3 regions of the Bradyrhizobium sp. F1.4.3 genome follow, and region 2 is predicted to be linked to each of the others. Evidence: predicted binding sites of a transcription regulator. Region 2 holds the regulator's gene; each other region holds the start of a gene.
What was found. Region 2 encodes HrcA, which represses chaperone genes, less so after heat shock. Its sites were predicted from a motif close to GTTAGCACTCNCNNNNNGNGAGTGCTAAC; they were not measured.

Region 1 (7,339 bases), on a different contig from region 2:
GGGACTAAGCGCGCTTAGACTAAAGTCGCAAGTTGCGCAATTTGCGTTGGCTTGTCGCGGCTTGCAACCCTAGCATGGGCTTTAACGGCGCGGGGTGGGGGCCTCCGGGACTTCGCGAGCTTGTGAGCGGGCGGGAACCGCTGGATTCGCAAGCCATTCGCTTCAGGTTCAAAGGCACACTTCACCACTGCGCCAGGCAGGCTCGCCGTCCACGCTGGCCGGCCTGCCACATAAGCGCGTGGGGGAGGAAGACCATGTGGAATCAAATATACGACCCGCTGCACAGCCCCGTGCTGTCGACGATCGCAGCGGCGGTGCCCGTCGTCACGCTGCTCGTCCTGATCGCGAGCGGGCGCGTCCAGGCCCATATCGCAGCCGTCATCGCCGTGATCGTGACCAACCTGATCACGATTTTCGTCTTCACCATGCCGGTGAACATGTCGATCCGCGCCTCGATCCTTGGCATCGTGACCGGCTTCTTCCCGATCGGCTGGATCGTCCTCAACGTCATCTTCCTCTATCAGGTGACGGTGACGACCGGGCGCTTCGAGCTCTTGAAGCGTGCGGTCGGCGGCGTCACCGAGGACCGGCGGCTGCAACTCCTCCTGATCGCCTTCTCCTTCGGTGCCTTCTTCGAGGGTGCCTCGGGCTTCGGCACGCCGGTCGCGATCACCGGTGCCGTGCTGATCGGGCTAGGCTTCTCGCCGCTCGCGGCCTCCGGCCTGTCGCTGATCGCCAACACCGCGCCGGTTGCCTTTGGTGCGCTGGGTACGCCGATCCAGGGCCTCGCCTCCGTCACCGGGCTTGATCCCTACATCCTCGGTGCGATGGTCGGACGGCAATTGCCGGTCTTTTCGCTGATCGTGCCGTTCTGGGTGGTGTGGGCGTTCGCGGGCTGGAAGGGCATGAAGGACGTCTGGCCGGCGATTCTCATCACCGGAGTGTCGTTCGCGGTCCCGCAATTCGTGATCTCGAACTACGTCAATCCCTGGATCGTCGACATCGGGGCATCGCTGATCTCGATGGGTGCGCTGATCCTGTTCCTGAAGGTTTGGCAGCCCAGGCAGCTCTGGCTCTCGCCTGCGCTACGCGGTCACGACGAATCGGCCTCCACCATGGCCGCCGCAAAACCGCTGGACAAAACCCCGCTCACGCAAGGAGAGCTGTTCAGCGCGTTGCTGCCGTGGATCATCGTCTGCGTCGTGATGCTGATCTGGGGCAACGGCGCCTTCAAGACCTGGGCGAACGGCATCTTCACCTGGAACTATGCCGTTCCCGAGCTGCACCAGATGATCAACAAGATGCCGCCGGTCGCCCCAGGGCCGACCAAGGAAAGTGCGGTGTTCAGCTTCACCTACCTGTCCTTCACGGGTACGGGCATGCTGATCGCGGCGATCATCTCCGGCTTCCTGATGGGCGTCGGTCCCGGACGGTTGGTCACCGAGTATGGCCGCACCATCCGGCTCTGCGCGATCTCGCTGATCACGATCTCGGCGATGCTCGCGATCGGCACGCTGACGCGGCTCTCCGGCGTCGACGCGACGCTGGGTCTCGCGTTTGCCGCAACCGGCGTGCTCTATCCCTTCTTCGGCACGCTGCTCGGCTGGTTGGGCGTGGCGTTGACGGGATCGGACACGTCCTCGAACATCCTGTTCGGCAACCTCCAGAAGATCACTTCCCAGCAGCTCGGCCTGTCGCCGATCCTGATGGCGGCCGCCAACTCGTCTGGCGGCGTGATGGGCAAGATGATCGACGCGCAATCGATCGTGGTCGCTTCCACCGCGACCAATTGGTACGGCCACGAAGGCACGATCCTGCGTTTCGTGTTCTGGCACTCGATCGTGCTGGCCTCCCTCGTTGGCGTGTTCGTGACGTTGCAGGCCTATGTCTGGCCGTTCACGGCGATGGTCCTGAAATAACTGGAACACCGAGTTGCAACGAAATCCCCGCGGGTCTCGTCCCGCGGGGATTTTTGTGTCTTGAATCGACGATCCTTCTCAAAGGCTTCGCCGTCTTATAGAAGACCGGGCAAATCGGGTCGGTCGAGAGGTCTCATGGTTTCGTTCAGGTGGATGGTATGTGCGGCGGCCGCGGTGCTTGCGATGTCTGCGCTCGCACGCGCGGAAGAGGGCTTCCCCTTCGGCACCGAGATGACATTGGAGGCAGTGCCGCAGCCCGGCTCGAAGCGGATTCCGAACATCGAGATCGGCGACGATGGCGAGGTCGTGCTGGAGCTCTGGTGCAAGGGCGGCAAGGGCCAGTTTTCCGTCGCCGGCAACACCGTGATCTTCGTCCCTGGCCAGATCCAGGACCGCTCCTGTCCGCCGGCCAGGGCCCAGGCCGACGACGACCTCGTCGCGGCGCTCAGCAGCGTCGAGACCTGGAAGCGCCAGGGCGACGTACTCACGCTGGTCGGCCCGAAGCCGCTGCGTTTTCGCGCCAACGGGAATTAGCTCTCTCGTGTCCCGGACAAGGCGCAGCGCCAAGCGCTGCGACGCGGAGCCGGGACCCAGCTTCTACCCCGACTTCGGCGTGTGGCTCTGGGCCCCGGCTCGGCAGCGCATCACTGACGTGCTGCGCTGCGTCCGGGGCACGAGAACTCAGCCTATTTCCACACCGATTTGTCGGCGTCCCAGCGCTGGCCCTTCAGCTCCCTGGCGAGCGCCTCGACCGCGCCGTTGTCGTCGGGCTGGTCGCTTTCCTCGTCGGCAGCCGCGTCGTCCGACACGCTGAGCTTCGCGCCGATGCTCTCGTCGGCCGTGGTGGTTGAGGGGCTGCCGATCCACAGCATCAGCCGGTCGGTCGCCCCCGGCTTGTCTGATGAGACGAGGCCCGCGACCTCGATCGTGTCGGTGAGTTCGAGCGCCGGGAAATCCTGGTTCGGACGTTTCAAGACGAGCTTGAGCTTGCCGGTGGCTGGGCTGAAGCTCTGGGACACCGGCTTTGCCGCGAGCGTTTTGCCCAGCACGCCCGCAACTGCGGTAGCGAGCTTGTCGCGGTTGATCTTGTCGCCGTCGCGCCAGTCGGCGGCGGGGATGCGGATGGTGCGGTCCATCTCGGTTATCCCTGCGGTCCAGCCCGCTGCGGTGACGCCCGGCATCGCCTTGAACTTCGCGAGCAGCGCAGCTGCGCGCTCCGGATCGACCGACATGTTGATGGTCTGCTCGCCAGCACGCAGCGCGTCGCAGCCGACGTTAAGGCTCGCCAGCGTCACCTCGATGTCCTGGCCTTTGAGGCTCTTCAGGAAGTCGGTCGCAGTATCCAGCTTGACCTTCACCGCGATCGCCTCCGGCGAGACGTCGGTAAAATCCTTGGGCTGCGGCGTGATGCCGTCGTCGGTGGTCTGGTTGTCCAGAAATTCCTTCTCGCTGAGATCGGCATTGTCGGGCGAGGTCACCTCGGTCACGGCCTGGCCGATGCCGATCTGGCCGCGGAATTCGAAGGTGTCTCCGGTCGGCTTGCGCGCGAGCTTGACGGTGACCGGCGCCTTCTCGCCGAGGCTCTGCGTCGTACCGGTCAGCGTCTGCCCCGAGACCTGGAGGTTGACGACGAAGCGATCCTTGCGGTCGGAATTCTTTGAAACAGGGTAGCAGACGTCGAGCACGGCCGCCGTCACAATCTTGCCGCTCCGCGTCTCCTTGAGGATCACGTCGGCATTGCCGTCCATCAGCCCGTCGATCGAGGTGAAATAGCGCGTCTCCACGCCGCCGGGGGCCGTGGCTTTCGGCGACAGCTTCATCTGGGCGGATGCGACTTCGGGCGAGACGGCAAGCAGAGCCGCCAAAAGAATTGTCGGGCAAACCAGAAGCGCGCGCATCGACGAAATCCTCGAGAAAACAGAATCGGCCGCCACCGTAGTTGGTTTTGACCACCGGTTGAATTGGAAAGCACAAACCATGGTCGGCAAAAAAGAAGGCCGCCCGGAGGCGGCCTTCGCAACATTGCAATGGAACGGACGGCTTAGAAGCCGCCCATGCCGCCGCCGGCCGGCATTGCAGGCGGGGCTTCCTTCTTCGGTGTTTCGGCGACCATGGCCTCGGTGGTCACCAGCAGGCCGGCGATCGAGGAGGCGTCCTGGAGCGCGGTACGGACCACCTTGGCCGGATCGATGATGCCCTTCTCGACCATGTCGACATAGTTCTCGTTCTGGGCGTCGAAGCCGAAGGTCTCGGACTTGTTCTCCAGGATCTTGCCGACGACGATGGAGCCTTCGAGGCCCGCGTTCTCGGAGATCTGGCGCACCGGGGCTTCCAGCGCCTTCAGCACGATGTTGATGCCGGCCTGGACGTCGGCATTGGCGTTGGTGAGACGGCCGACCGCCCTCTTGGCGCGGAGCAGCGCAACGCCGCCGCCGGGGACGATGCCTTCCTGCACCGCGGCGCGGGTGGCGTTGAGCGCGTCCTCGACGCGGTCCTTCTTCTCCTTGACCTCGATCTCGGTCGCGCCGCCGACGCGGATCACCGCGACGCCGCCGGCGAGCTTGGCGAGGCGCTCCTGGAGCTTCTCGCGGTCGTAGTCCGAGGTGGTCTCCTCGATCTGCGCCTTGATCTGGCCGACGCGGGCCTCGATGTCGGGCTTCTTGCCGGCGCCCTTGACGATCGTGGTGTTCTCCTTGTCGATCACCACCTTGCCCGCGCGTCCCAGCATCTTCACCGTGACGTTCTCGAGCTTGATGCCGAGCTCTTCCGAGATCAGCTGGCCGCCGGTGAGGATCGCGAGGTCCTCCAGCATGGCCTTGCGGCGATCACCGAAGCCCGGCGCCTTGACGGCGGCGACCTTGAGGCCGCCACGGAGACGGTTGACGACCAGGGTGGCCAGCGCCTCGCCCTCGACGTCCTCGGCGATGATGACGAGCGGCTTGCCCGACTGCACCACGGCTTCCAGCACCGGCAGCATGGCCTGAAGGCCGGAGAGCTTCTTCTCGTGCAGGAGGACGTAGGCGTCCTCGAGCTCGGCGGTCATCTTCTCGGCGTTGGTGACGAAGTAGGGCGACAGATAGCCGCGGTCGAACTTCATGCCCTCGACGATGTCGACCTCGGTGTCGAGCGACTTGTTCTCCTCGACGGTGATGACGCCCTCGTTGCCAACCTTCTGCATCGCCTGCGCGATCATCTTGCCGATGGCGGTGTCGCCGTTGGCCGAGATGGTGCCGACCTGGGCGACCTCGGAGGAGGACGCGACCGGCTTGGCGCGCTTCTCGATGTCCTTGACGACTGCTGCAACGGCGATGTCGATGCCGCGCTTGAGGTCCATCGGATTCATGCCGGCCGCAACCGCCTTGGCGCCTTCGCGCACGATGGCCTGGGCCAGCACGGTCGCGGTGGTGGTGCCGTCGCCGGCGAGGTCGTTGGTCTTGGAGGCGACCTCACGCACCATCTGGGCGCCCATGTTCTCGAACTTGTCCTCGAGCTCGATCTCCTTGGCGACGGTGACGCCGTCCTTGGTGATGCGGGGCGCGCCGAACGACTTCTCGATGAGGACGTTACGGCCCTTCGGGCCGAGCGTCACCTTGACCGCGTTGGCGAGAATGTCGACGCCGCGCAGCATGCGTTCGCGCGCGTCTCCGGAAAACTTGACGTCCTTGGCAGCCATGTTCAGCAATCCCTCGTGTTTCGTGATGTGTCTTGTTTGGTTTGATCGTCGCATCAAGTCCGGGATCCGTGGGTCGAACCCGGCGGAATGATGGATGCCCGGATCTGATGATCCGGGCATGGCATTCAGCGGCCGTTCAGGCGTCTGGCCTTAGGCCATCACGCCCATGATGTCCGACTCCTTCATGATCAGGAGCTCGTCGTTGTCGATCTTGACTTCGGTGCCCGACCATTTGCCGAACAGCACGCGGTCGCCGACCTTGAGGTCGATCGGGATCAGCTTGCCTGCCTCGTCGCGGCCGCCGGGGCCGACGGCGACGACTTCGCCCTGGGACGGCTTTTCCTTGGCGGTGTCGGGAATGATGATGCCGCCCTTGGTCTTTGCCTCGGCATCGATACGTTTGACCACGACACGGTCATGCAGCGGACGAAATTTGGACTTAGCCATGACGTTTCCCTTTGGAGGCTCGGTTTTCCGAAAGCAGCGGAAGTAGGTGAGGGCGGCGCTCCCGTCCATCCTCGTCCTGAGGATCGAACGGCGCGCTTAGCAATCGGTCTTTCCGAGTGCTAATAGTGCGCCGGGAATATGGCTTGGCCGCGATCCTGTCAAGCAAAGGTGGTTAAGCGATTGGTGAGGCGGATATAGGATGGTGGCATTGGAAACTCGTTCGGGGTACCGGCGTATATTAGGACGTCATTGCTCCGGCAGCGGTTTTGCGCTTGGCTGCGGCAGGGATGCGGCCATGGTCTTGTTCGGGGGAATGCCATGATCAGTTCAGCTCACACGCGCACGGTCGCCAATCTGGCGGCCGTCTCTTGCCTGGCGCTGCTGTTGGGTGCCTGCGGCGGTGGCATGAGCCTGCCGTCTTTCTCGTCATCCTCGCCGCCGCCCGAGGCCCAGCCCGGTGCCGGGCCGGAAATGCCGGCGAGCATCCGCGCCGACGAGATCGTCGGCCGCTGGGGTCTCGCCTCGTTCCAGAACCCGGCCGACCGCGCCCGCACCGAAGCCGCCGCACGGGCTCAGTGCAAGAATCCCTACGTGATCGGCGCCGGCACCGCCGGCGGCGTGGTCATGCATCTCGCCGACCAGGCGACGCCGCAGGAGCTGCGGCTGAAGGGCGCGCCAGGCGGCAAGAACTATATCGGCCCGGCTGGTCCGACGCCCGGCGAGCAGGACCGCGAGGTCGTCTCCTTCGACGGCCGCGTCATGATCACCCGCTTCGTCGATAAGGACGCCGCCACCCGTTACGGCAACATGGTCTACGTCCGCTGCGCGCCGCGGGCGTGATTTTCTCTCTTCCGTCATGCCCCGCGAAAGCGGGGTATCCAGCACGCCGCGGCTTCTCGGCTCAATTACTGCCGTCTCTGGAATACTGGATCGTCCGCTTTCGCGGACGATGACAAGGAGGGGATGGCCCCCAAAAACAAAAACGCCGGCTTGCGCCGGCGGTTTGCTTTTCCGTCTGCCCGTTCGCTCAGTCGAACAGGGCGTCGATGTCGTCCTGCGAGGCGTGGCCGACGTCGCCGGCGAGCTTCGGACCGTTGAGGAGTTTTTCGTCCTCGCCGCGGGTGTCGACCTGCGCCGGCACGTGGGCCTTGATCGCGTCGACGCCGCCCCAGATCTCCATCATCGCGTTGATGTGCTGCTCGATGAATTTCATCGTGCCCATGACCTTGCTGATGCGCTGGCCGGTCAGGTCCTGGAAGTTGCAGGCCTCGAAGATCGAGATGACGCGTTCCTGGATGTC
Region 2 (7,339 bases):
GGCGCAGCAACTCGGCAGTGCCGATGCGCTGTTCATTGCCGATGACGGCGATGCCGTCGTCGCGGTGGCGGACGCGATGACCGCGGCGGGCGCGAATTTGCGCAACATCCAGCTGCTCGGCACCGGCCTGTGGGACAATCCGCGCGTCTATGCCAGCGCCGCGCTGCAGGGCGGCCTCTACGCCGCGCCGGACCCGGCCGGCTTCCGCGCCTTCTCCGGCCGTTACCGCACCAAATACGGCGCCGAGCCGGTGCGCACCGCAACGCTCGCCTATGACGCGGTCGCCCTCGTCGCAGCCCTGGCGCGCACGCAAGGCACCACGCGCTTCTCTTCCGACGTGCTCACCAATCCCTCCGGCTTCGCCGGCATCGACGGCCTGTTCCGCTTCCGCGCGGATGGGACGAACGAGCGTGGGCTTGCGGTGATGAAGGTGACGACCGGCGGCGGCGTCGCGGTCGCGGGCTCGCCGAAGAGTTTTGGCGCGTAGCAACATCTGCGCTGTCGTCCCGGATCGGCGCTCCGCTTCGCTGCGCTTGTCCGGGACGACGATGGAGAAAGCCTACGCAGCCAGATCCGCGACCACCGCATCCAGCACCGGAAATCCGCTGCTCGTTACGCGCAACCGCCCCGTCGCATCCACTGTGATCGCGCCCTCTTCGCGCAACAGCGCGATGCGTTTGGGGTCGAGCGGGCGGCCGGAGAGCGCGGTGTAGCGCTCGGGATCGATGCCCTCTGCAAGGCGCAATCCCATCAGCAAAAATTCGTCGGCGCGCTCCTCGCTGTTGAGGAGATCGTCGGTGACGACGCCGTGGCCGTTGGTCTCGACCCGCATCAGCCAGGCTTCGGGGCGCTTCTCGGTGGCGGTGGCGTGGCGGATGCCATCGATATCGAGGCGGCCGTGCGCGCCGGGACCGATGCCGGCATATTCCTCGCCGCGCCAGTAGACGAGATTGTGCCGGCACTCGGCGCCGCTGCGCGCGTGATTTGAAATCTCGTAGGCAGGCAGCCCCAGTCTGTCGCAGGTCTCCTGCGTCACGTCGTAGAGCGCGCGCGCGATCGCCTCGTCCGGCGTCTTCAGCTTTCCGGCCTGGTGCAGGCCGAAGAATGGCGTGCCCTCTTCGATCGTCAATTGATAGAGCGACAGATGCTCGGCCGCTTCATCGATGGCGTGGCGGAGTTCGTCCGCCCACATCGCCGGTGACTGGTCGGGGCGGGCATAGATCAGATCGAACGAGTAGCGGTCGAACGAACGGCGTGCGATCGCGACTGCGTCGAGCGCCTCGCGGGCGCTGTGCATGCGGCCCAGTGCCTTCAGCGAGGCGTCGTCAAGCGCCTGGACGCCGAGCGAGACGCGGTTGACGCCGGCGGCGCGATAGCCAGCGAAGCGCGTGGCTTCGACGCTGGTCGGGTTCGCCTCGAGCGTGACTTCGACGTCGTTGGCGACTTTCCAGTGCTTGCCGATCGCATCGAGCACCGCGCCGACGGTTGCGGGCTGCATCAGCGACGGCGTGCCGCCACCGAGGAAGATCGAGGTGACCTCGCGGCCGGGCGCGCGCCGTGCGGTCGTCTCGATCTCGCGTGCGAACGCCGAGGCAAAACGCGCCTCGTCGATCGCGGCATGGCGGACATGGCTGTTGAAGTCGCAATAGGGGCACTTCGACAGGCAGAACGGCCAATGCACATAGACGCCGAAAGCTTCGTTAGCGCGGCTCAAGGCAGATCTCCGCCAGTTTCACGAAAGCGCGGGCGCGATGCGACAGGCCAAGGCCGAGCGGCGGCAGGCCGTGCTTCTCGATGCTGGTCATCTCGCCGAAGGTGCGGTCGTGTCCGTCCGGCAAAAACATCGGATCGTAGCCGAAGCCGGCTGTGCCGCGCGGCGGCCAGATCAGCGTGCCGTCGACGCGCGCTTCGACCTCTTCGAGATGATCGTCGGGCCAGGCGACGCAGAGCGCGGAGACGAAATGCGCCGTGCGCTTGTCGGGCGTGGTTGCGCCGCGCTCCTGCAACAGGCGTTCGATCTGCGCCATCGCCGCGGCAAAATCCTTGTTCGGGCCGGCCCAGCGCGCGCTGTAGATGCCGGGCGCGCCGTCGAGCGCGTCGACCACGATCCCGGAATCATCGGCGAAAGCGGGAAGCTTGGTCGCCTGCGCCGCCGCGACCGCCTTGATCGCGGCGTTGCTGCGGAAATCGGTGCCGGTTTCTTCCGGCTCGGGCAGGCCGAGCTCGCCGGCCGACACCGCCTCGATGCCGTAAGGCGCGAGCAACTCCTTCATCTCGGCGAGCTTGCCGGGATTGTGGGTTGCAATGACGAGCTTTCCGGTGATTCGGCGGTGCATGGGCTTATTGACTACGCCACTGCCAGTTTCTGCAAGTCCACGAGACGCGCGACGCCCTTGCGGGCCAGCGCCATCAGCGCCAGGAACTCGGCTTCCGTGAACGGCTCGCGTTCCGCGGTGCCCTGCACCTCGATGATGCGGCCATCGCCGGTCATGACGAAATTGGCGTCGGTGTCGGCTTCCGAATCCTCGGCATAGTCGAGATCCAGCACCGGTGTGCCCTGATAGATGCCGCAGGAAATCGCCGCGACGTTGTCGCGCATCACGTTGGCCTTGATCATGTTGCGCGCCTTCATCCAGCTGATGCAATCGGCGAGCGCGACCCAGGCGCCGGTGATCGAGGCCGTGCGGGTGCCGCCGTCGGCCTGGATCACGTCGCAATCGACGGTGATCTGGCGCTCGCCGAGCGCTTCGAGATCGACGATGGTGCGCAGCGAGCGGCCGATCAGGCGCTGGATTTCCACGGTACGGCCGCTCTGCTTTCCGGCCGAGGCTTCGCGGCGGGTGCGTTCCAGCGTGGCGCGCGGCAGCATGCCGTATTCGGCGGTGACCCAGCCGCGGCCCTGGCCCTTCAGCCACGGCGGCAGGCGCTCTTCCAGAGTGGCGGTGACCAGCACATGGGTGTCGCCGAATTTCACCAGGCAGGAGCCTTCCGCATATTTGACGACGCCGCGCTCCAGCGTCACGGGGCGCAATTCGTCGGGCGCACGGCGGCTTGGCCGCATGGGAAATCCTCCAAAACTCACGGGAATAGGCTGTTCGCGGTGCTTGTAGGTGGGGTGAGGGTGAGCGGCAAGGCCTTTCAGCCCCCAGGCAACCGCAAAACCCCGCTTGTCAGGGAGCTCCTGGATGGACAAGTTATGAGCATCTGAAGGAGTTGACGTCCGTGGCCCATCACGATCCGATCCATCTGATCGCGCCGCGCGCAGGCCTCGCTCAGCTCAACGAGCGTTCCCGCGACATCTTTCGTCAAATTGTCGAAAGCTATCTCGCCACCGGCGAGCCGGTCGGCTCACGGAACATTTCGCGGCTGATCGCCATGCCGCTGTCGCCGGCTTCGGTCCGCAATGTCATGGCCGATCTGGAACAGCTCGGCCTGATCTATGCCCCGCATACCTCCGCTGGCCGGCTGCCGACGGAACTCGGGCTGCGCTTCTTCGTCGACGCGTTGATGCAGGTCGGCGACCTCAACGAGGCCGAGCGGCAGTCGATCCAGAGCCAGCTCACCTCCGTCGGTCAGGCGCAATCGGTCGAGGCGGCACTGGACCAAGCTCTGACACGGCTGTCGGGCCTGACCCGGGCTGCCGCGGTCGTGCTGACGCCGAAATCCAATGCGCGGCTGAAACACATCGAATTCGTCCGCCTGGAACCGGAGAAGGCGCTGGTGATCCTGGTCGGCGAGGATGGCCAGGTCGAAAACCGCGTGCTGGCGCTGCCGCTCGGAGTTCCCTCCTCCGCGCTCACCGAAGCCGGCAACTTCCTCAATGCCCGGATCCGCGGCCGCACACTGGCCGAGGCCCGGCTCGAGCTGGAAACCGCGCTCGGAGAGGCCCGCGCCGAGCTCGATCAGCTGACCCAGAAGGTGATTTCGGCTGGCATCGCAAGCTGGTCCGGCGGCGAGAGCGAGGACCGCCAGCTCATCGTTCGCGGCCACGCCAATCTGCTCGAAGACCTGCATGCGCTGGAGGATCTGGAACGGGTGCGTCTCCTGTTCGACGACCTCGAGACCAAGCGCGGCGTGATCGACCTGCTCGGCCGGGCCGAGACCGCGGAGGGCGTGCGAATCTTCATCGGAAGCGAGAACAAGCTGTTCTCTTTGTCCGGCTCCTCCACCATCATCTCGCCCTATCGGGATGCGGCCGGCCACATCGTAGGCGTTTTGGGCGTCATCGGCCCGACACGGCTGAATTATGCCCGCGTGATCCCGACCGTGGACTACGCTGCCCGCATCGTCAGCCGCCTCCTGGGCGGCTGACCGGCGTTTCGGCCGATCACGGGCGCTTGATTTTCGGCGTCCGAAGCACGATATCCGGGCGAGAAAAATCCCTGAGACGAGTTTGAAAAGAGAGCCGATGACCGATCGAGACCGGCAACCCGAAGACACGGCCGCTGCGACCGACGAGCCCGTGGTGTCGAAGCCCTACATCATGCCCGACGATCCCGAGCCCGGCTCGGTCGAATTGTTGCAGAAGGAAGCTGCCGAGGCGCGCGACCGCATGCTGCGGACGCTGGCCGAGATGGAGAACCTGCGCAAGCGCACCGCCAAGGAGGTCGCTGACTCCAAGCTCTACGGCGTTACCGGCTTTGCCCGTGACGTGCTCGACATCGCCGACAATCTCCAGCGCGCGCTCGATGCGGTGCCGGCCGAGGCGCGTGCCGCGGCCGATCCCGGCCTGACCTCGCTGATCGAGGGCGTCGAGCTCACCGAGCGTTCGCTGCTCAATGCGCTGGAAAAGCACGGCGTGAAGAAGTTCGATCCGCAGGGCCAGAAATTCGATCCGAACTTCCAGCAGGCGATGTTCGAAGTGCCCGATCCGTCGGTGCCGTCGGGCACCGTGGTGCAGGTCATGCAAGCCGGCTACACCATCGGCGAGCGCGTGCTGCGTCCCGCGCTCGTCGGCGTCGCCAAGGGCGGCCCGAAGGCCGCGCCGGCGGCCAACAGCAACGAGTCGAACGGCGCGGCGAACTGATCCTCATGGTGAGGAGGCGCGAAGCGCCATCTAGCGATGCTTTGCATCGCCGCGAGAACCATGCAGGCCCGGCTCTGGCAGCTCGGCCTTCATCCTTCGAGACGCGCGCGAAGGGCGCGCTCCTCAGGATGAGGGTTTGGCGGCGTAAGCCGCGCTTACGCGCTCACCGCGATATCCGCAGACTGGATCCGCTTCACGCCCGCCTTGGCCATATCGGCCCAGGCTTTTGCCAGCGAGCCCTGCGTGTCGATGCCGCGGCAGGCGTCCTCGACGACATAGACCTCAAAACCCGCCTTGCGCGCGTCGAGCGCGGTCCAGGCGACGCAGAAGTCCGTCGCGAGCCCTGCGACGAAGACGCGCTTGATCTTGCGCGCCTTGAGATAGCCGGCGAGGCCGGTGGAAGTCTTGCCGTCGGCTTCGAGGAAAGCCGAATAGCTGTCGACGTCCTTGTGAAAACCCTTGCGGATGATGAGCTCGGCCTGCGGGATCGAGAGGTCCTTCGAGAGCGAGGCGCCGTCGGTGCCCTGTACGCAATGGTCGGGCCACAGCACCTGCTTGCCGTAGGGCAGGTCGATGGTCTCGAACGGCTTCTTGCCGGAATGCACCGATGCGAACGAGACATGGCCCGGCGTGTGCCAGTCCTGCGTCATCACCACGTTCGAGAACGCCTTGGCCATCTTGTTGATGACGGGCACCACCTGCTCGCCTTCCTTCACCGCGAGGCTGCCGCCCGGAAGAAAGCAGTTTTGCACGTCGATCACGAGCAGCACGGATGCATCATCCGGCTTGATCGAGGCCGCCGCAAAGAGTGCGCTTGGTACGAGGCTCGCGAGCGCCGTCGTCCCCAGAGCTGCCAAGACTTGTCGCCGATCCAGCATCGTTCGCCTCCCTCCAGGATGATCCAACGGGAGGAAAGCCTAGTTCCGTTCGTGTACGAACAGAAGCCCGAAAATGCAGCCGGATCTGGTGAGTGCCTGGGCTGCTAACCCTTGGGCTGGATCCCGTCGCGCACGGCGCGGAAGCGGTTGAAGGCGGTTGTCCACTGGTCGCGCGGAGCGCTGGCAATAATGCGCAGCGAGGCGCCGCCGGTGCTGAAGCGGATCCACTGCACCACCGTCACTGCGGTCTTGTCCTTGCCGCTGACGCCGTCGATCCGGGTCTCGAAACCCTGCTGGCCATTGATGCGGATCGGCTCGGACATGGTGACGCGCGACTCGCGCACGCCGGGGATCTGGAGCGCCGCCTCCTGGGCGAAGCGGGCACGGTCGTCGGCCTGCTGCGGGGTCGCGCCGATCAGGCCGAGGATCATGAACGGCTTCGACTCATAGCCTGTGCTCTCATCGCCGTCGGCCAGGATGATGCTGCTGCCCGGCGCCAGCGTGCGGATGTCCTTGAAGTTGGCAAGATCGGTGATCTTGAACGGCATCAGCGCGATCTGCTCTTCGGCCGCGACCTGCTTGCGGATGACGGTGCTCGCAAACATCTGCCGCACCGCCTCGTCGGTGTAGATCTTGGTCGCATTCTCCGGGATCTGCACGGCGACATAGCCGGAGAAGCCGGCGCCCGGCACGATCATCGAATAGCGTTTTACCGGGGTATCGCCGGCCTTGCCGCTTTCAGTGGTGAAATAGGCAAGGCCCGCGGGGGTCTCGATCTTGTCCGGCTTGACGCCGTTGGCTCCGGCCGGATTGGAATTGAAGGCGCTCGCGACCTCGCCATAGGCAGCCGGCGGCAGCTCGGTGATCAGCACCTTGACGGTGCCGTCCTCGCTCTCGAAGCCCGGAAAAGTCTTGGCCGTGCCGAGTCCGATCAACGGCGCCATGCCGAGGCGCAGCCCGGGCGGGAAAACGGCGTCGGCCGCACAGGCCGGAAATGCTGTGGCGACGAGGAGCGCGAGCGCGGCGAGGGGGCGAATGAGCTTCATGGGCACTCTACTTGGTTCACATTGAGGCCGTTCGATGGTCGGTCATCGGGCCCCTTTGTCGCGTGAGGCAGCCTCGGGCGGCAGTCCGGCCGGTCCGCCTTTTAGCGGGTTTGGCCTCGCTGCAACAGGGCGGTGGCCGGGGGCCGTCAGAGGACCAGACCTGTTAATAATTCCTCACCTGCAAGGGCGGCGAAGCCCGGATATGTTCTTCCAAAACCCAATGTTTTCACGGCTGAAACTTGCGTTCGGTCCTTGCGGGCCCCTCCCCCCCTCCTATATGAGCGTCAACCATCGCAATATCGCGAATGTTTGATCTTAGGGGGTTTCGGTTCGGGTGCCTTCTGGGCCCAGCCAACCTGCCGCAAAAACAAGGATATCAGGACCATGGG
Region 3 (7,339 bases), on a different contig from region 2:
GCGTAATGGCCGCGCATGTTGCTGCGATCGGTCGCCTGGGCGAGAGCGAGCCCGGGCCGGTCGGCCGCCTCCGCATCGCCTCGACCAATGCGGTGGCCGAAGAGCTGCTGGCGCCGCATGCGCAGAATTTCCTGCGCGACAATCCGGGGCTGACCCTGGAATTCCTGACCTCCAGCGGCAACGTCAAGTTCTCGCGCTGGCAGGCCGATCTCGCCATTCGACTGCGCAAGCCGGAGAAGGGCGACTTCACGATCTCGAAACTCGCCGATCTGCGGCTGTATTTCTTCGAGCCCGTCGACAGCCCGGATGGCGAGCCGATCGCTTGCGTCTTTCCGGATGAGCTCGACGCCATTCCCGAAGCGCAGTTCCTGCGCAGCAGGCGCGTGAAGAACGCGCGCTGCGTCACCGACAATGTCCGTATTGTCAGGACCATGATCCAGTCGCATCAGGCCGTCGGCGTGCTGCCCGAGCTTAGCTGCGGAGCGTTGCTCTCCGACCGGAGCCTGCGCGCGACGCTTCTAACCAGGCGCCGCGACGTCTGGCTGCTGGTGCAGAACCATCTCAAGCGCGACCCGGCGACGCGCCTCGCGATCGAATGGATCCGCCACTGCTTCAGGGATCTGTCACACGGCTGATCGCTTGTGGCGGTCACGCGGTTCGGCGCTGTTGAACGCAGTCCGCAAGCCGCGCGATCAAATCCATGAAGCAGGGATTGCGCACGACCGCAGGTTGCGTAATCTTGTGATCGCTACGATCTTGGGCAGGGCAGGCGCATGACCACTCTTCAGGACACCATCCGGCCGAAGGCCAAATCCAGGGAATGGAAGGCGATCGTCGTCCTGATCCTGCTGATCCCGGTGCTGTGGTCACCACCCTTCCTGTTTCGCTTTTTCCTGTATCAGCCGTTCAATATCCCCTCCGGGTCGATGCAGCCGACGCTGATGGTCGGCGACTACGTCCTCGCCGCGAAATATGCCTATGGCTACGACCGCTATTCGTTTCCCTACGCGCCGTCATGGATCTCGGGCCGCATCTTCGCCGCGGAGCCCGACTACGGCGATATCGCCGTGTTTCGCTCGCCGAAGGACACCTCCGTCGATTACGTCAAGCGCGTGGTCGGGCTGCCCGGCGACCGCATCCAGATGCGGGAGGGGCAGCTCGTCCTCAACGACAAGCCGGTGACTCGCGTAGCGCTCCGGGATTTCGCCGGCGGCTCCGCCTGCGGGTTGGAGGCCGGTGCGAAGGTCAAGCGCTGGCGCGAGACGCTGCCGAACGGCGCGAGCTATTTGACCTACGATTGCATCGACAACGGCTATTACGACAACACCAATGTCTACACGGTGCCGCCGGGCCATTTCTTCGTGCTCGGCGACAACCGCGACAACTCGACCGACAGCCGCGCGATGAGTGCGATGGGGTTTGTGCCGATGGACAATCTCGTCGGCCGCGCGACACGCATCTTCTGGTCGCTCAACGCCAACGGCGAGCCGCGCTTTGAGCGACTGGGGAAGGTGTGGTGAGGCGCTCCCGTCATTCCGGGGCGCGCCTCTTGGCGCGAGCCCCGGAATGACGAGCGGAGAGAGACGTCCCAAAAACAAAAACCCCGGCATCGCTGCCGGGGTTTCGCATTCTGTGGTGTGCCTGAACGGCTGGACTTAGAAGTCCATGCCGCCCATGCCGCCGCCCGGAGGCATCGCGGGGCCAGCGCCGCCCTTCTTGGGCAGCTCGGCGACCATGGCTTCCGTGGTGATCAGCAGCGCCGCAACCGAGGCTGCGTTCTGGATCGCGGTGCGCACCACCTTGGTCGGGTCGATGATGCCCTTGGTGACCAGGTTGACGTACTCGCCGGTCTGGGAGTCGAAGCCGTAGGCGTACGTCTTGTTCTCCAGGATCTTGCCGACGATCACCGAGCCGTCTTCACCGGCGTTGATCGCGATCTGGCGAGCGGGAGCCGAGAGCGCCTTGCGCACGATCTCGACGCCGGTCTTCTGGTCGTCGTTCTTGGTGCGCAGGCCCTTGAGCTGCTCGGAAGCACGGAGCAGGGCGACGCCGCCGCCCGGGACGATGCCTTCCTCGACCGCCGCGCGGGTCGCATGCATCGCGTCATCAACGCGATCCTTGCGCTCCTTCACCTCGACCTCGGTCGCGCCGCCGACGCGGATCACCGCGACGCCGCCCGCGAGCTTGGCAAGACGCTCCTGGAGCTTCTCACGGTCGTAGTCCGAGGTGGTTTCCTCGATCTGCGCCTTGATCTGGGCCACGCGCGCCTCGATGTCGGCCTTCTTGCCGGCGCCGTTGACGATCGTGGTGTTCTCCTTGTCGATCATCACCTTCTTGGCGCGACCGAGCATGTTGAGCGTGACGTTCTCGAGCTTGATGCCGAGATCTTCCGAGATCGCCTGGCCGCCGGTCAGGATCGCGATGTCCTGCAGCATGGCCTTGCGGCGATCGCCGAAGCCCGGAGCCTTGACGGCCGCGACCTTCAGGCCGCCACGGAGGCGGTTCACGACGAGGGTGGCAAGGGCTTCGCCCTCGACGTCCTCGGCGACGATGACCAGCGGCTTGCCGGTCTGCACCACGGCCTCGAGCAGCGGCAGCAGCTCGTTCAGCGAGGAGAGCTTCTTCTCGTTGATGAGGATGTAGGCGTCGTCCATCTCAACGCGCATCTTGTCGGCGTTGGTGACGAAGTAGGGCGAGATGTAGCCGCGGTCGAACTGCATGCCCTCGACGACGTCGAGCTCGGTCTCGAGCGACTTGGCTTCCTCGACGGTGATGACACCCTCGTTGCCGACCTTCTTCATGGCGTCGGAGAGGAACTTGCCGATTTCGGCATCGCCGTTGGCCGAGATGGTGCCGACCTGGGCGATCTCGTCGTTCGAGGTGACCTTCTTGGAGTTCTTGACGAGGTCGGCGACCACGGCTTCCACGGCCAGGTCGATACCACGCTTCAGGTCCATCGGGTTCATGCCGGCGGCAACCGACTTGGCGCCTTCACGAACGATCGCAGCCGCGAGCACGGTCGCAGTGGTGGTGCCGTCGCCGGCCGCGTCGGCGGACTTGGAAGCGACTTCGCGCACCATCTGCGCGCCCATGTTCTCGAACTTGTCGTCGAGCTCGATCTCCTTGGCGACGGTGACGCCGTCCTTGGTGATGCGGGGGGCGCCGAACGACTTGTCGAGGACGACGTTGCGACCCTTGGGGCCGAGCGTGACCTTCACCGCGTTGGCGAGAATGTCGACGCCGCGCAGCATCTTGTCGCGCGCATCTACGCCGAATTTGACTTCTTTAGCTGACATCTGGATTTTTCCTTAGGTGTTTAGCTGGTGGGGAGAAGGGGGCTCTTAGGCCGCCTTCTTCTTGGAAGCGGGGACGTCGAGGACGCCCATGACGTCGCTTTCCTTCATGATCAGCAGGTCTTCATTGTCGATCTTGACCTCGGTGCCGGACCACTTGCCGAACAGCACGCGGTCGCCGACCTTCAGGTCAATCGGGATCAGCTTGCCGGCTTCGTCGCGGCCACCGGGGCCGACAGCGACGATTTCGCCCTGGGAGGGCTTTTCCTTGACGGTGTCGGGAATGATGATGCCGCCAGCGGTCTTCTCTTCTGCGTCGATGCGCTTGACCACGACGCGGTCGTGAAGCGGACGGAATTTCATGCAGTCCTCCTAAGCTTTTGCTCGGATTGATGTTTTGAGGGTGTTAGCAATCGATGCCCGCGAGTGCCAATGCGGGCACAGCTGAGATAGGCCAGGATTTTTGCGGGAGCAAGGGCTTCTAGCAGAAAAATCGGCACTCAGAAGGCCTGTCTGCCAGAATTCTTTACCATCGTTAACCGGTTGGCGGGCCCGTATTAGCACGGTGCCGCCTCTGCTGCTAACGCATTGAATTTCAACAACTTGTTAAACTTTTGGGCTTGAGATGGATTGTCAGTTTGCGTCACATTTCTCTCATGTGAGCGCATCTCCACCGGGTGGCTCGTAGAGGCGTACCGGAAAGCCACCCCTTGAATATGCGCTCCTGCAAAGGAGGTTGGCATGGTCTCGCGGGTTGGGGTTGTTTCCGACGACTTCCGGAAACAGGTGCTCGGTTACGGGCTGACGACGGCGCAAATTCTCTATCGGATGCCGGATCATCGCTCGCTGCTTCAGACCTACGTCTGGCAGGACTACGACATGTTTCCGAAATTCCCGGCGCTGACGGATTTCCTGGCGTTCTGGCAGCAGAAGCTCGACGGTCCCCTGTTCTCGGTGACAGTGGCGCATTCGAAGCTGATCAAGCCGGCCGAGCTGCGCGCCGTGGATGGCGTGTTCCGGCTGCATTGAGACCAGCCGCGGACTCGTAGGGTGGGCAAAGGCGCGCTCTTGCGCGCCGTGCCCACCATCGCTCACGATCTCATTTGGCAATGGTGGGCACGCTTCGCTTTGCGCACCCTCCGATTTCGCATTCTGTGCTAGCCTCCGCCCATAACAACAAGGGAGGCCCCCATGGCCAAGAAGGTGAAATCGCGCAGCGCAACGCAAGCCGCCGTGAAGAAGCGAAGCGGAGCCAAGGCGGCTACGCGATCATCCGCGCGCAAGGCGGTGAAGTCGAAAGCACGCGCGACACCGGCAAAATCATCCGTCAAGAAACCCGCACGACCGAAGCAGCGCATCGCGATCAGCCATCATCGCGAGGAAGACTTCAAGGCCGACGGCTTGCGCGCCTACGCCAAATACCGCGATCTCGGCATTGCCGCCGCAAGCCACGGCCTCGCGCAAGCGCACGTGATCCGGCTGCAAGGCCCCTGCAATCCGGACGAGGTGTCAAAGCTGCATTTCCACGACGTTGAATTCCAGATGGTCTATGTGCTCAAGGGCTGGGTGAAGACCTACATGGACGGAGAGGGCGAGACCTTGATGAAGGAAGGCAGTGCCTGGACCCAGCCGCCGAAGATCAAGCACATGATCCTGGACTATTCGGACGACGTCGAACTGCTGGAGGTGATCTTGCCGGCGGAGTTCAAGACGGTGGAGTTGAAGGCGTAGGCCTCCGACGGAGGCACGGTCTCACTCGTCATGCGCAGGCTTGTCCCGGGCATCCACCTCTTGGCCCCAGGGAAGAACGTGGATGGCCGGACAAGCCCGGCCAGAGCGCACTAGCTAGGGCGCGGACTCATAAAAGTGAGATGTCCAAAGTGAGATGTCCGCTTCTAGGTGTGAAGCAGGCTCGAGCAGCCACTCCGGCCATTTCGCCGTTTGACCCGGACCGGACATTCCTCTGCCGGACCTCATAAATTTTCCCTCTACCGTCAAATCGTCCCGACCTTGTCCAACCTGTACGTTTGATCTGAGTCAAGGTTCGCTCGCTCAAGGCGACCATCTTTGTGAGATTGCGAGACCTTATCTTTTCCAAGGCACAGCTCTCAACGGGAGTTCTCCGCCATGAAAATGGGTCGCAGCATGCTTGCGGGAATCGCCAGGGGTTGTGCAGATGAATCAAAACCACTTTACTCTTAGCTTTCCACTGAAATTCTCGACAGACGCAAAGCTGCTGGCAGATGAGCTTCCTGCCCTGATGCCGGAGCTGTTCCGAGCCAATGATTTGATTGGCACGGTTCATTACTCGCGCTTCACGGTGCTAAGTGAAAAGACGTATTTCATCGCGGTACAGCTGATCTTGCCGCGCTGTCCCGCGGAAGTCGCCAGCCGAAAGGCACGAGCGATCTGCGCGGTGTCCTGATGGCACCGTCGAGATGAAGACGCGCCAAACGAGAGTGCCACGCGAGTAACAACAACGTTCAGAGTTTTTTGAGGCCTGTATAGACGCCGCCGTAGCTTTGGACCGGAAGAGCTAATGAGCTGGAGTGACGCGCATGATGTCGACAAAATTGCCCGTCTGGCTTCGTTTTTTTCTGCTTATCGGCGTCGTCGTCTTTGCGGCAGGCGCAGGTCTCATTGGTTATCGGTACTACACTCGCCCGGTAACGCTGACCGTGGCGGTCGGCTCGGTCGACGGCGAGGCCGCCAAGGCAATGTCCGCAATAGCAGACGAGCTCGTTTCGACGAATGCGCCGGTGCGGCTCAAGGTCGTGGACAGCGGCACTGCGCTTGAGGCCGCTAACGCCTTCTCCGCGGGTAAGGTCGATCTCGCCGTGGTTCGCGGCGATGTCGGTGACTTGTCGCAGGCGCAGGCCGTTGTCGTCGTCAGCCATATGGTCGTACTGATCATCGCGCCGCCGGGATCGTCCATCGATAGCATGAGCAACCTGAAGGGACGCACGGTCGGCGTGGTCGGCGGAGTGGCGAACGCCAAAATTGTCGACGCGTTGACCAAGGAATATGATCTGGCGAGCGCAAAAGTTGCGTTCAAGAACCTCGCTTTGACGGATGTCCGGCAAGCCATTCAGTCAAAACAGGTCAGTGTCCTGCTTGTCACGATCCCGCTCGCCGAAAAATACCTCTCGCTCGTCCGCGGATTTTTTCAGCTCGACCATAAAAAGGTGCCGGTGCTGATCCCCATCGAGTCCGCGGCCGCAATTGCAGATGCCGAACGTGCCTTTGAAAGTTTCGACGTCCCGAAGGGTACGCTGCGGGGATCGCCGCCGGTCCCGGAAGACGATCTGACAACCTTGAGGACCTCGCTATACCTGGTTGCGCAGATGAAGCTTGGCACTGATCTCGTAACCCGCCTCACGCAGGCGATTATGCGCGTGCGCAGGGATCTTCTGCGCGAGCAGCCGATTTTCGCGCAGATTACCGCGCCCAGCACCGACCAGGATGCCTACCTTCCGCTGCACCCTGGAGCGGCAGCCGTCTATAACAGCACCACGCAGAGCTTCATGGATGAGTACGGCAACTGGATCTATTTGGCGCCGATGGTGCTGGGCGGCGCTTTGACCATGCTTGCGGCGGCGTGGAAATTTCTGGGCATCGGCAACCGCGCGTCCGAAGGACCGCTGGATTCTCTCTATGCCCTGGCGCGCCGGATCCGGAAAGTCGAAGCCGAGGCCGAGCTGTCGGATATCGAAGAAGAAATCGACGGCATTCTAACGGCGGAACGTGCCAAATCCGCTGCCGGAGACGAGAGCGCGGTGGATGATGCCACACTGAACGTGGCAGCCCACCGGCTGGAGAGCTTGATTCACGACCGACGCACATTGATCGCTAAGAGACCCCCAGTTGCCTCCGCAGCCTAGGCGACACACCGCTAAACTGGATGTCCAACAGAGAGACGGGCGCTGCCTCGCGACACGGGTGAATCATGAATGCAATCGCGTTATCGTGCATCACGTTCATATGCATGTCAGTCGGCGCTCTGCTCGGTATGTTCCTTCCCGGACATCGTCTGAGCACAGATGACA

Region 1: the regulator HrcA is predicted to act here: its motif matches at 6,135-6,163, upstream of ABIB73_RS30275 (co-chaperone GroES).
Region 3: the regulator HrcA is predicted to act here: its motif matches at 3,699-3,727, upstream of ABIB73_RS17380 (co-chaperone GroES).

Annotation. Positions count from the first base shown of each region.
Region 1 covers NZ_JBEPRN010000016.1:106,317-113,655, forward strand. Annotated here, with positions in the region: gene ABIB73_RS30255 (L-lactate permease) at 255-1,919, shown strand; gene ABIB73_RS30260 (META domain-containing protein) at 2,055-2,453, shown strand; gene ABIB73_RS30265 (hypothetical protein) at 2,606-3,817, opposite strand; gene groL (chaperonin GroEL) at 3,961-5,592, opposite strand; gene ABIB73_RS30275 (co-chaperone GroES) at 5,743-6,039, opposite strand; gene ABIB73_RS30280 (hypothetical protein) at 6,358-6,879, shown strand; gene ABIB73_RS30285 (protein phosphatase CheZ) at 7,067-7,339, opposite strand, start outside.
Region 2 covers NZ_JBEPRN010000003.1:334,855-342,193, reverse strand. Annotated here, with positions in the region: gene ABIB73_RS13640 (penicillin-binding protein activator) at 1-487, shown strand, start outside; gene hemW (radical SAM family heme chaperone HemW) at 560-1,714, opposite strand; gene rdgB (RdgB/HAM1 family non-canonical purine NTP pyrophosphatase) at 1,701-2,336, opposite strand; gene rph (ribonuclease PH) at 2,348-3,061, opposite strand; gene hrcA (heat-inducible transcriptional repressor HrcA) at 3,223-4,311, shown strand; gene grpE (nucleotide exchange factor GrpE) at 4,409-5,026, shown strand; gene pncA (bifunctional nicotinamidase/pyrazinamidase) at 5,182-5,904, opposite strand; gene ABIB73_RS13605 (hypothetical protein) at 6,009-6,950, opposite strand; gene dnaK (molecular chaperone DnaK) at 7,335-7,339, shown strand, end outside.
Region 3 covers NZ_JBEPRN010000005.1:186,356-193,694, forward strand. Annotated here, with positions in the region: gene ABIB73_RS17365 (LysR family transcriptional regulator) at 1-635, shown strand, start outside; gene lepB (signal peptidase I) at 774-1,520, shown strand; gene groL (chaperonin GroEL) at 1,656-3,296, opposite strand; gene ABIB73_RS17380 (co-chaperone GroES) at 3,342-3,656, opposite strand; gene ABIB73_RS17385 (usg protein) at 4,035-4,322, shown strand; gene ABIB73_RS17390 (cupin domain-containing protein) at 4,485-5,024, shown strand; gene ABIB73_RS17395 (hypothetical protein) at 5,470-5,718, shown strand; gene ABIB73_RS17400 (TAXI family TRAP transporter solute-binding subunit) at 5,852-7,174, shown strand; gene ABIB73_RS17405 (bestrophin-like domain) at 7,240-7,339, shown strand, end outside.